One region of the Actinomadura sp. 1N219 genome, then DNA from elsewhere that is predicted to be linked to it. Evidence: predicted binding sites of a transcription regulator. Region 1 holds the regulator's gene; each other region holds the start of a gene.
What was found. Region 1 encodes LexA, which represses DNA repair genes until DNA is damaged. Its sites were predicted from a motif close to TCGAACANNTGTTCGA; they were not measured.

Region 1 (3,271 bases):
CGAGCAGATCGCCGAGTTCGGGGTGGACGTCGTCCGGCTGGCGGTCCTGTTCTCCGGGCCGCCGGAGGACGACATCGACTGGGCGGACGTGTCACCGCGCGGCATGTCGAAGTTCCTGGCCCGCGTGCACCGCATCGCCGCCGAGGTCGCGTCCGCCCCGGGCGCGGACCCGGCGTCCGGCGACCCGGCCCTGCGCCGCGCCACCGCCCGGACGGTCCACGAGGCCACCGCCCTGATCGAGACGCAGCGGTTCAACGTGGCCATCGCGCGGGTCATGGAGCTGGTCACCGCGACCCGCAAGGCCATCGACTCCGGCCCCGGCGCCGCCGACCCCGCCGTCCGCGAGGCCGCCGAGGCCATGACGGTCGTGCTGTCGCTGTTCGCGCCCTACACCGCCGACGAGGCGTGGGAGCTGCTGGGACGGACCGCGCCGGTCATCAGCGCCGGCTGGCCGTCCGCCGATCCGGCCCTGCTGGTGGAGGAGTCGGTGACGTGCGTCGTCCAGGTCGCCGGCAAGGTCCGCGACCGGCTGGAGGTGGCGCCGGGAATCGCCGAGGCCGACCTGGAGCGCCTGGCGCTGGCGTCCCCGAAGATCCAGGATGCCCTGTCCGGCGCCGACATCGCCAAGATCATCGTCCGCGCCCCCAAGATCGTCAACATCGTCCCCAAGCGCTGACACCCTCGCCCGTCAGTCCCGCCGTCCGTCAGTCCCGCCGCCCCGGTCCGGTCGTCCGTCAGGCGGTCGTCTATCAGGCCCGTTGCCTGTCAGGCCCGCCGCCCCGGCCCGTCGCCCGGGCACGTCGTCCGTCAGGCCTGCCGTCCGGGCCCGTCGTCCGGGCCCGTCGTCCGTCAAGCCCGTCGTCTGTCAGGCCGGTCGTTTGTCAGGCCCGTCGTCCCGGGTCTGGCGTCCGTCAGGCCCGTCGTTTGTCAGGCCGGTCGTTTGTCAGGCCTGCCGCTCCGGGGCTGGCGGCCGCGAACCCTCTCGACCCGTGCAGAGCGCAGGGCGGCGTTTCAGTAGTGGCACGGCAGGCTTCTGCGACGGTCTGACGGATGTCCGGTTTGGCGGCGCCGCTGGGGGGCGCCTGATTAGCTGAGGGCCGCCTGATTAGCGGAGACGCTCGTCGTCCGGGGCGTTGATCCCTGCGGTCTGCCGACCGGGGTGCCGTTCAGCGGTGAGTGCGCCGGGGTCGTTCGCGGCGACCCGCTGGTGTCCGGTCTGACGGCCCGCCAGAGGCGGGGACGGGGACGGGGACGGGGACGTGCGGAAGCGGCCGTCGTCCGGGCCATGATGTGGCGGAGCGCGTGTCTCGTGCGGGGCGGGCGCGCGGCCCCGGGGTTGCGGGGCCGCGCGGGTGTCACATCTTGCGGAGGACCGCTACGACGCGTCCTAGCACCGTCGCCTCGTCGCCGGGGATCGGCTCGTACGCGGGGTTCTGCGGCTGCAGCCAGATATGGCCGTCCTCCCGGCGCTTGAACGTCTTCACCGTCGCCTCGCCGTCGATCATGGCGGCCACGATGTCGCCCTGCTCGGCCACCGGCTGCTGCCGGACGACGACCCAGTCACCGTCCGCGATCGCGGCGTCGATCATCGAGTCGCCGGTGACCTTCAGCAGGAAGTGGGTGCCCTCGCCGACGAGCTGCTTCGGCAGCGTGAACACGTCCTCGACGGCCTCCTCGGCGAGGATCGGCCCACCTGCGGCGATCCGTCCGACCAGCGGCACGTACGCGGGCGCGGGCTGCGACGACGCGGGCTGCCCTCCGGCGGCCTCGTAGGCCTCCTCGTCAGTCCGCACCGGCGTGGCGCCCGGCACTCGCACCTCGACCGCGCGGGGACGATTGGGGTCGCGGCGCAGGAAACCCTTGCGCTGCAGCGCCCGGAGCTGGTGCGACACGCTGGAGGTGCTGGTCAGCCCGACGGCTTCGCCGATCTCGCGCATCGAGGGCGGGTACCCACGGCGCTGGACCGAGTCGCGGATCACCTCCAGCACCATGCGCTGCCGTTGCGTCAGCCCCGTCTCGTCCATGGGGCCGTCTGGCAGCTCCCGGACCTTGCTCATCGCTCGTCGCCTCCCGGCGCCTCGATCGGTCACTCCTTGTCATGGAACCTATCGCGTCGGAGCCCAATGATCAAACAATTGTTCGAAGTGGTGCTCGCTTTTTGTCGGCGCCTCCTGGTAGAACATCGTACAGGCGTTCGATCGAAAATGTATTCGACGTCGAGGAGGGGAGAGATGTCGGGTTCACCCCAGAGTGACCGGGTCCCGATCCGCCTGACCCGCCGCGGGCGCGTGGTCCTGGTCCTGTTCGCCGCGACCGTCACGCTCATAAGCCTGTGGCTGACGGTGGGGCCCGGTGCCATGGCTGGCGGCCGCGAGGCCCATGACGACCCGTCCAAGCCCGCCAGAACCGTCGTCGTCGAACGTGGCGACACTCTCTGGAACATCGCAGCGGACACCGACCCGGGAAGTGACCCACGCGTCGTCGTCCAACGCATCATTGATCTCAACGGCCTAGGCGGCGATCCCACCGTCCAGCCAGGCCAGGAGCTCCGCCTCCCCGCCCGCTGAACCACCGCCCGCCCGAGACATGTGCCGGAGACGCCGATCGTGACGGGCACGCCTGTTCCCCGACTCGGCAGGTGACCGCCCTGGACCGTCGAACGCACCCTCTGTCCGGGCGCGCGTGGGCGCGCGAGAGCTTGGTCGCCATGGCGCGGCCGGTTTCGAGTGCCGACGACATCGAGCGGCTCGCCTCACCCGCGGAGGCCGTCCTGACGCCGGACGGGGACGCGGGGTGTCGGACGGGTCGCGGAGTGTCGGACGGGTCGCCTCGACCAACATGCCCGACTCGGCGTTGGCCGTCGTGGGATGGGCGGGGTGTGGCGGCGGTGTGCGGCGGCGGGTCTCCTGCCTTCGCCAGGTCGGCCACGGCGTCGGCGGCGAGTGATCGCGGTTCGGGTGGCGGGCCGTGTGCGAATCGGTGGCAGCGCCTATGGGCTGAGGGTGATGTGAGGGGGTGCGTGGCCGCATCGCGGTTTGGTGGCGGGGGCCAAGGAAGCGCGAGCGGTGCGGCGCCTGTGGGTCCTCATCGGGCGGACGGGCTCGTACGTCGGCGGCGGTGGGGATGTGGGGTGTGGCGGTGTCGGGAGCGGGTGATTTGGGGGGTGAGCTTGCGTTCTGTGAGCGACGGCGACTCCGGGTGACGACACGCCCGGGAGGAAATCTTGGAGGACGGAGCTGACCTGGACGTACGCGGCGGATGTGATCCACGA
Region 2 (3,271 bases), on a different contig from region 1:
ACGGCCAGCGCCTCCCCCACGACCGGCCCGTACCCGGGCACGAGGTTGACGACGCCCGCGGGCAGCCCGGCCTCGTGGACGGCGTCCAGCAGCAGGTAGGCGACCAGCGGCGCGAGCTCGCTCGGCTTGATCACGATCGTGCACCCGGCCGCGAGCGCGGGCGCGAGCTTGCACGTGATCTGGTGCAGCGGGTAGTTCCACGGCGTGATCGCGCCGACGACGCCCGCGGGCTCCCGCACCACCAGCGAGTTCCCGACGCGCTCGTCCGGCACGCCACCGGCGATCAGCTCGGCGTATCCGGCGACGACCGTCTGCGGCAGCTTCGCCTGGATGCGGGACGCGATCCGCATCGGCGTGCCGACCTCGCTCGCGATCGTCCGCGCGATCTCGTCCTCGCGGCTCGCGAGGGCGTCGTGCAGCCGTCCGAGATACTCCGAACGCTCCTTCCAGGACGTCGCCGACCACGCCGGCAACGCGTCCCGCGCGGCCCTGACGGCCCGGTCGACGTCCTCCGCCGTCCCTTCTGGCACGGTCCCGAAGGTCTCCTCGGTCGCGGGGTTCTCGACGGCGATGACCCCGCTGCCGCTCGGACTCGTCCACTCTCCACCGATGTAGAGCACATCTCGGTCGTGCACGGCGACTCCTCACATGTCGGCAGGTTCTATGAATACGACACCCCCACCCCGCCCGGCTCCCCCGGCCCCCTGATAGCCGCCACAGACGCTGCACCAGGCACCAGGGCACCACCCACCATCCCCCGCACGACCTTGAGGAACAACTTCCGCGACCAGCGATATCGGCCGGAGCGTCGAAGAACCACGCCGTGAGGAGGGGGCCGGGCCGTGACGAGGGCCTAGCCGTGACGAGAAGCCGGGCCAGCACGAGGGCCCGGGCCAGCACGAGGGCCCGGGTCGGCACGAGGGGCCGGGCCAGCACGAGGGGCCGGGTCGGCACGAGGGCCGGGTCGGCACGAGGGCCCGGGCCAGCACGAGGGCCCGGGCCAGCACGAGGGCCCGGGCCAGCACGAGGGGCCGGGCCGGCACGAGGGGCCGGGCCAGCACGAGGGGCCGGGCCAGCACGAGGGCCTGGTCGTGACGAGAAGCCGGACCGTGACGAGGGGCCCGGGCTGGCGCGAGGGCCCGGGTCGGCGCGCGCGAGCGTGCGGGCGGTCGGCGTATTGCCGCGCGCATGGCGAAGCCGCCGCCGCCTGGCGGTGGGCGGAGGGGGTGGGGATCGCGCCGGTGGGGCCGGCTCGGGGGGAGGTGCGGCCGCCGCCGGCGCGATCGGCTGGGGTTGGCGGTGGCCGGGGCGGCCGGTTGGCGGCCCCGGCCACCGGGAGGCGGTCCCGGGGAGGGGGACGGCCTCGGGAGGGGGTCAGCTGGCTTCGGGGATGGGCAGGGTCGGCTGGCTGGTGACGCCAAGGGTGTCCTCGACGAGGGTGACGAAGACGTCGGCGTCGTGCAGGAGTTCCTCGGCCTCGCGCGGCGTGACGGCGCGGGGCAGGCCGGCCTCGGCGGCGGCGCGCTTGTCGGCGCCGGCGGCGAAGAAGGCGGCCCATTCGCGCAGGGCGGGCTCGGCCTCCGGGAGCAGGACCCAGACGCTGCGCGGACGGCCGCGCCGGTGGGTCTCCAGGGGTTCCTTGGACGCCAGGACCGCGGCCGCGGCGCGCAGCGCGGCCAGGTGGGCGCACACGTAGCGGACGGCGGGCGAGGTGGCCTCGGCCGCTTCGGCGAGGCCCATGCGGGCGGCGTGGAGCTGGCCGGCGGCCGTGTGCGCCGGGCGTGGTGCGGGCATCGGACGGCGGCGCGGGCTCGGCGGTGGGACGGACTGGGCGGCGGCGTGGACGCCGCGTGCGGTCATCGTTCCGGACATTTCTGCCTCCTTCCGGGCTCGGGCCGGCCGGGCGGAGAGCTTCCCCTCACTCCGCCCGGCCGTCCGTCCCGCCGGAGCTGCGCTCCGGCGGGGACGTCGCCCTGGCACGGGCCGCGAGTCCCGCACCACGTCGAACATAAGTTCGACGCACAACCCAGTAAACCGCCCTGACGCCGATTCGTCAACGTGTTCGAATGGGTGTCGCATCCCGCAGGTCAGAGGGGTGCGACGATGATCAGCCGGGCCGCCTGACATGGACGGGGACGTCCGTCCCGAGGAGGTCCGGGAAGTACTCGGCGATGTGCATCGGCAGGCGGACGCAGCCGTGCGAGGCGGGGTATCTGGGCACGTCCAGGGCGCCGTGGAAGGCGATGCCGCCGTTGAAGTAGATCGGGTTGTAGAGGCGGCCCAGCGGCGAGGTCTCCCAGCCGGAGGCGCGGCGTCCCGTACGGAAGTCGCCCGTGCCCGTGCTGGCGTAGCGGCAGCGGGGGACCTTGGCGCCGCGGTCCTTGGCGCAGTAGTACTCACCGGAGCCTGACGAGATGTGCGTGATGAGACGCGGCTGCCCGTCCTTGTAAAGGACGAGGTACTGGCGTTTCAGGTCGACGTCGACGCGGTCCTTCTCGCGCTTCTTGGCCATCGGCCGCGGTTGCGAGGGGTTGGCCAGGGCCTCCCAGAACGACTTGTCGAGCGTGCCCTTCTGCTTCGTGCGGTTCACTGCCTGGAACGCCCACACGGCCAGTTGGGTGGACGTCCCGTACTTCCCGTCCGCTTTGCCTGGGTCGTAGCGCAGTTCCTTAAGGCGGCGCTGGAGTGCCTTGACGTCGTCGCCCTTCGCGCCCGGCTTCAGCTTGCGTTGCGTGGGCGTGGGCGTCGGCGTGGCGGGCGGCGCGGGCGTCGTCGGTTTGGCGACCGGCGTCGTCGGCGGGCCGGCCGCCTCGTTCGTCCCGTTGCAGGCCGTCAGGAAAAGGGCTGCGGTCAGCAAAACCGCGCTCGTCCGCACGTCGATCGGTCTCCCTCGCATGAGCTGACCTTAAAGTGCTACCCATGCATCCGAATACCGAAATCGTGGCAAAGGCGCTGCTCGACCGGGGAGCGGCGGGGGCCGTCGTGGAGCTGCCCGAGTCCGCGCCGACGGCGCAGGCGGCGGCCGACCAGCTCGGCTGCGAGGTGGGCGCGATCGCCAACAGCCTGGTGTTCGACGCGGACGGGGCGCCGCTGCTGGTGATGACGAGCGGCGCGCACCGGGTCGACACGGTGAAGATCGCGGCGCTGGTGGGGGCGGCGAAGGTGAGGCGGGCGACGCCGGAGTTCGTCCGGGAGGCGACCGGGCAGCCGATCGGGGGTGTGGCGCCGCTGGGGCATCCGGCGCCGATCCGTACGCTCGTGGACGTCTGGC
Region 3 (3,271 bases), on a different contig from region 1:
CGGGCCGGCGCGCGTCGGCGGGCGTGGGTGGCCGGACCGGGGTCGGTGGACGTGAGTCACCGGCCGGGGTCGGCGTGTGAGTGCCCGCATGGGAGGTGTCGTGCGGGGTACGGGCGGGGTGCCCGGCCGGATGGGCGCCCGGGACGCCGAGCCGGGCGGGCTCGACGCCCGGGCCCGTGGGAGCGGCGGCGCCATCGGGGAAGGTCCGTGCACCGGTCGTGCGGTGCAGGGTAAGGCGCCGCCGCCCTGCATACGAGATCATCGCTCACTCTTCGTCAAGAGTCACCCTTATCGAGGGATTCCTGGTCAGGAATCACCTGCTTTGGTCTTCGGGGTCTTCCGTCCGGCGGGCTTGGCGGCGGCGGTCACCGGAGGGGCGGGGTCGGCGGCGTCCGGGGCGGGCGCGGCGGCGGCGGGCGTGGCCTCCTTGTCGACCTTCGGGCCGATGCCGAGCTTCTCCTTGATCTTCTTCTCGATGCCGTCGGCCAGGTCGGGGTTGGTCTTGAGGAAGTTGCGGGCGTTCTCCTTGCCCTGGCCGAGCTGGTCGCCGTCGTAGGTGTACCAGGCGCCGGACTTGCGGACGAAGCCGTGCTCCACGCCGAGGTCGATCAGGCCGCCCTCGCGGCTGATGCCCTGGCCGTAGAGCAGGTCGAAGTCGGCGAGGCGGAACGGCGGGGCCATCTTGTTCTTGACGACCTTGACGCGGACGCGGTTGCCGACGGCCTCGGTGCCGTCCTTGAGGGTCTCGATGCGGCGGACGTCCAGCCGGACGGAGGCGTAGAACTTCAGCGCCCGCCCGCCGGTGGTGGTCTCCGGCGAGCCGAACATGACGCCGACCTTCTCGCGGAGCTGGTTGATGAAGATGACGGTGGTCTTGGTCTGGTTGATCGCGCCGGTGAGCTTGCGCAGGGCCTGCGACATGAGGCGGGCCTGGAGGCCGACGTGGCTGTCGCCCATCTCGCCCTCGATCTCGGCGCGGGGGACGAGCGCGGCGACGGAGTCGATGACGACGATGTCGATCGCGCCGGAGCGGATCAGCATGTCGGTGATCTCCAGGGCCTGCTCGCCGGTGTCGGGCTGGGAGACGAGCAGGGCGTCGATGTCGACGCCGAGCTTGGTGGCGTACTCGGGGTCGAGCGCGTGCTCGGCGTCGACGAACGCGGCGATGCCGCCCAGCTTCTGGACGCTGGCGACGGAGTGCAGCGCGATGGAGGTCTTGCCGGAGCCTTCGGGGCCGTACACCTCGACGACGCGACCGCGGGGCAGACCTCCGATCCCGAGCGCGATGTCGAGGGCGATCGCGCCGGTGGGGATCACTTCGACGGGCGCCCGGGCCTCCTCGCCCATCCGCATGACGGAGCCCTTGCCGAACTGCCGCTCGATCTGGGCGAGTGCGGTCTCGAGAGCCTTCTCCCGGTCGTTCGCTGCCATGTGAGATGTCCTTCTCGTCGTGACTGTCGGCTCTCGGCCGCTGCTTGCGATGTCGACGGCGACGTTACGGCGGGCCTCCGACACTTTCGAGACTCCGGTGGAATTGTGGATGACGCCGTATCCCCGCACTACCATACCGAACATCAGTTCGACCGTCGTCCGATACGCCGATTCGGGCGGAATCTCCGTGCGCTCCACGGTTCTGACCCCGTACGCTGGCGCCGTCCACGGAGGGTTCCCATCATGACGCTGACCGTTCTCTTCTGCGTCGATCCGCTCCACCCTCGGCGCGTTGACCCCCATTTCTCCCGCGAGGCGGCGGCCGTCCGCGACCACTACGGCGAGATCGCCCTGATCGACCATGACGCTCTGCGGCGCGGCGACGTGGACGACGCGGTGCGCGCGGTGCCGTCCGATCTGGGTCCCGTCTGGTATCGCGGCTGGATGCTCACAGGCGACGAGTACGCCGCGGTGTCCGCGTTGCTGAAGCAGCGGGGGACGATGCTGCTCACGCATCCGGACGACTACCGGCGGGCGCATGAACTGCCTGGGTGGCACGACACGTTCGCAGGGCTGACGCCGCAGAGTGTGTGGCGGCCCCTCGGCGTCGGTCAGGACCCTGGCGATCTCAGCGAACTGGGTGAGCTCGTCAAGCCGTTGAGGGGCGGGCCCGGCGTCGTCAAGGACTACGTGAAGTCGTGCAAGCACGAGTGGGAGGAAGCGTGCTTCGTCCCCGATGTGAAGAATCTCGCCCAGCTTCATAACGTCGCGTCCAAGATGGTGGCGTTGCGGGACGACCATTTGGCGGGCGGTCTCGTCGTACGCGAGTTCGAGGAGTACGACGGCGAGGGTGAGGCGCGCGTGTGGTGGGTGGACGGCGAGCCCGCCCTGGTGGGGCCGCACCCAGACAGCCCCGGCATGGAACCCGATCCTGTGTTGGACGCGGTCGCTCCGGCCGTGCGCGCCCTGGGCTGCCGGTTCATCACGACAGATCTCGCTCGTCGGACGGACGGCGCGTGGCGTGTCGTGGAGGTCGGCGACGGCCAGGTCAGCGATCTGCCGTCGTCCGTGGACGCGATGGACCTCTACGCGCACCTGCCCGTCCCCGACTGACCACCCCCGGGGGCGCGGCTACTGCAGTCTCGAGGGGACGTTGAACGTCGCGACGACGGCGTGCCAGACCCTCTTGGCGGGTTCGCCGTCGGCGAGGGCCTGTTCGATGGTGCGGCCGTCCAGTTCGGCCATCACGTAGTCCTTGGCGACGCTTTCGGCGTAGGCCTCGCCGAACTGCTGCCGCATCCGATCCCAGAACACTGTGAGCCGCACCTGTCCACGCTATCCGACTGAACCGTCCTGCAAGGACTGCCTGACCTCGCCGGGGACCGCAGGCTGAGCACCCTGGCGGTACTGGCGGTGAAGCCCTGTCAGGTAGCGCTCGACTGCTTCGATGACGCGGGCCGTCCGGTAGGAGGGGAAGACGTCGAACGCGTGCTGCGCGCCCTTCATCTCGGCGTAGATGACGGGTGCCTCGGAGACGTCCCGTAGCCGTTCGACGAATCGGCGTGCCTCGACCACAGGGATGAGCGAGTCACGGCTTCCGTGGATGACGAAGAAGGGCGGCGCGTCCTCGCGCAGGTACGTGACCGGGGACGCCTTGGCGTACACGTCATGGTTCTCTGCGAACGGCAGTTTGACCACAATTCGCTCCAGGAGTGGCGTCGCGCCCATGGGGCGACCCCAGGGACCGGCGTCGACGAGGTTGTACACCCCGTAGAAGGGCACTGCGCCCTGCACGGTGGTGTCGGCGTCTTCAAAGCCGGGCTGGAATTCGGGCTCGTTC

Region 2: ACH35V_RS09090 (SAV_6107 family HEPN domain-containing protein) is a predicted target of LexA. The motif match lies at 2,003-2,018, and genes of this name have one in related genera.
Region 3: recA (recombinase RecA) is a predicted target of LexA. The motif match lies at 1,568-1,583, and genes of this name have one in related genera.

The regions. Positions count from the first base shown of each region.
Region 1 is NZ_JBIRAY010000008.1:31,861-35,131, forward strand. It holds gene leuS (leucine--tRNA ligase) at 1-676, shown strand, start outside; gene lexA (transcriptional repressor LexA) at 1,356-2,057, opposite strand; gene ACH35V_RS23780 (LysM peptidoglycan-binding domain-containing protein) at 2,232-2,567, shown strand.
Region 2 is NZ_JBIRAY010000002.1:70,380-73,650, forward strand. It holds gene ACH35V_RS09085 (aldehyde dehydrogenase family protein) at 1-635, opposite strand, end outside; gene ACH35V_RS09090 (SAV_6107 family HEPN domain-containing protein) at 1,375-1,872, opposite strand; gene ACH35V_RS09095 (peptidoglycan-binding protein) at 2,108-2,896, opposite strand; gene ACH35V_RS09100 (YbaK/EbsC family protein) at 2,920-3,271, shown strand, end outside.
Region 3 is NZ_JBIRAY010000002.1:402,444-405,714, forward strand. It holds gene recA (recombinase RecA) at 307-1,431, opposite strand; gene ACH35V_RS10615 (ATP-grasp domain-containing protein) at 1,675-2,544, shown strand; gene ACH35V_RS10620 (DUF3046 domain-containing protein) at 2,563-2,757, opposite strand; gene ACH35V_RS10625 (alpha/beta hydrolase fold domain-containing protein) at 2,767-3,271, opposite strand, start outside.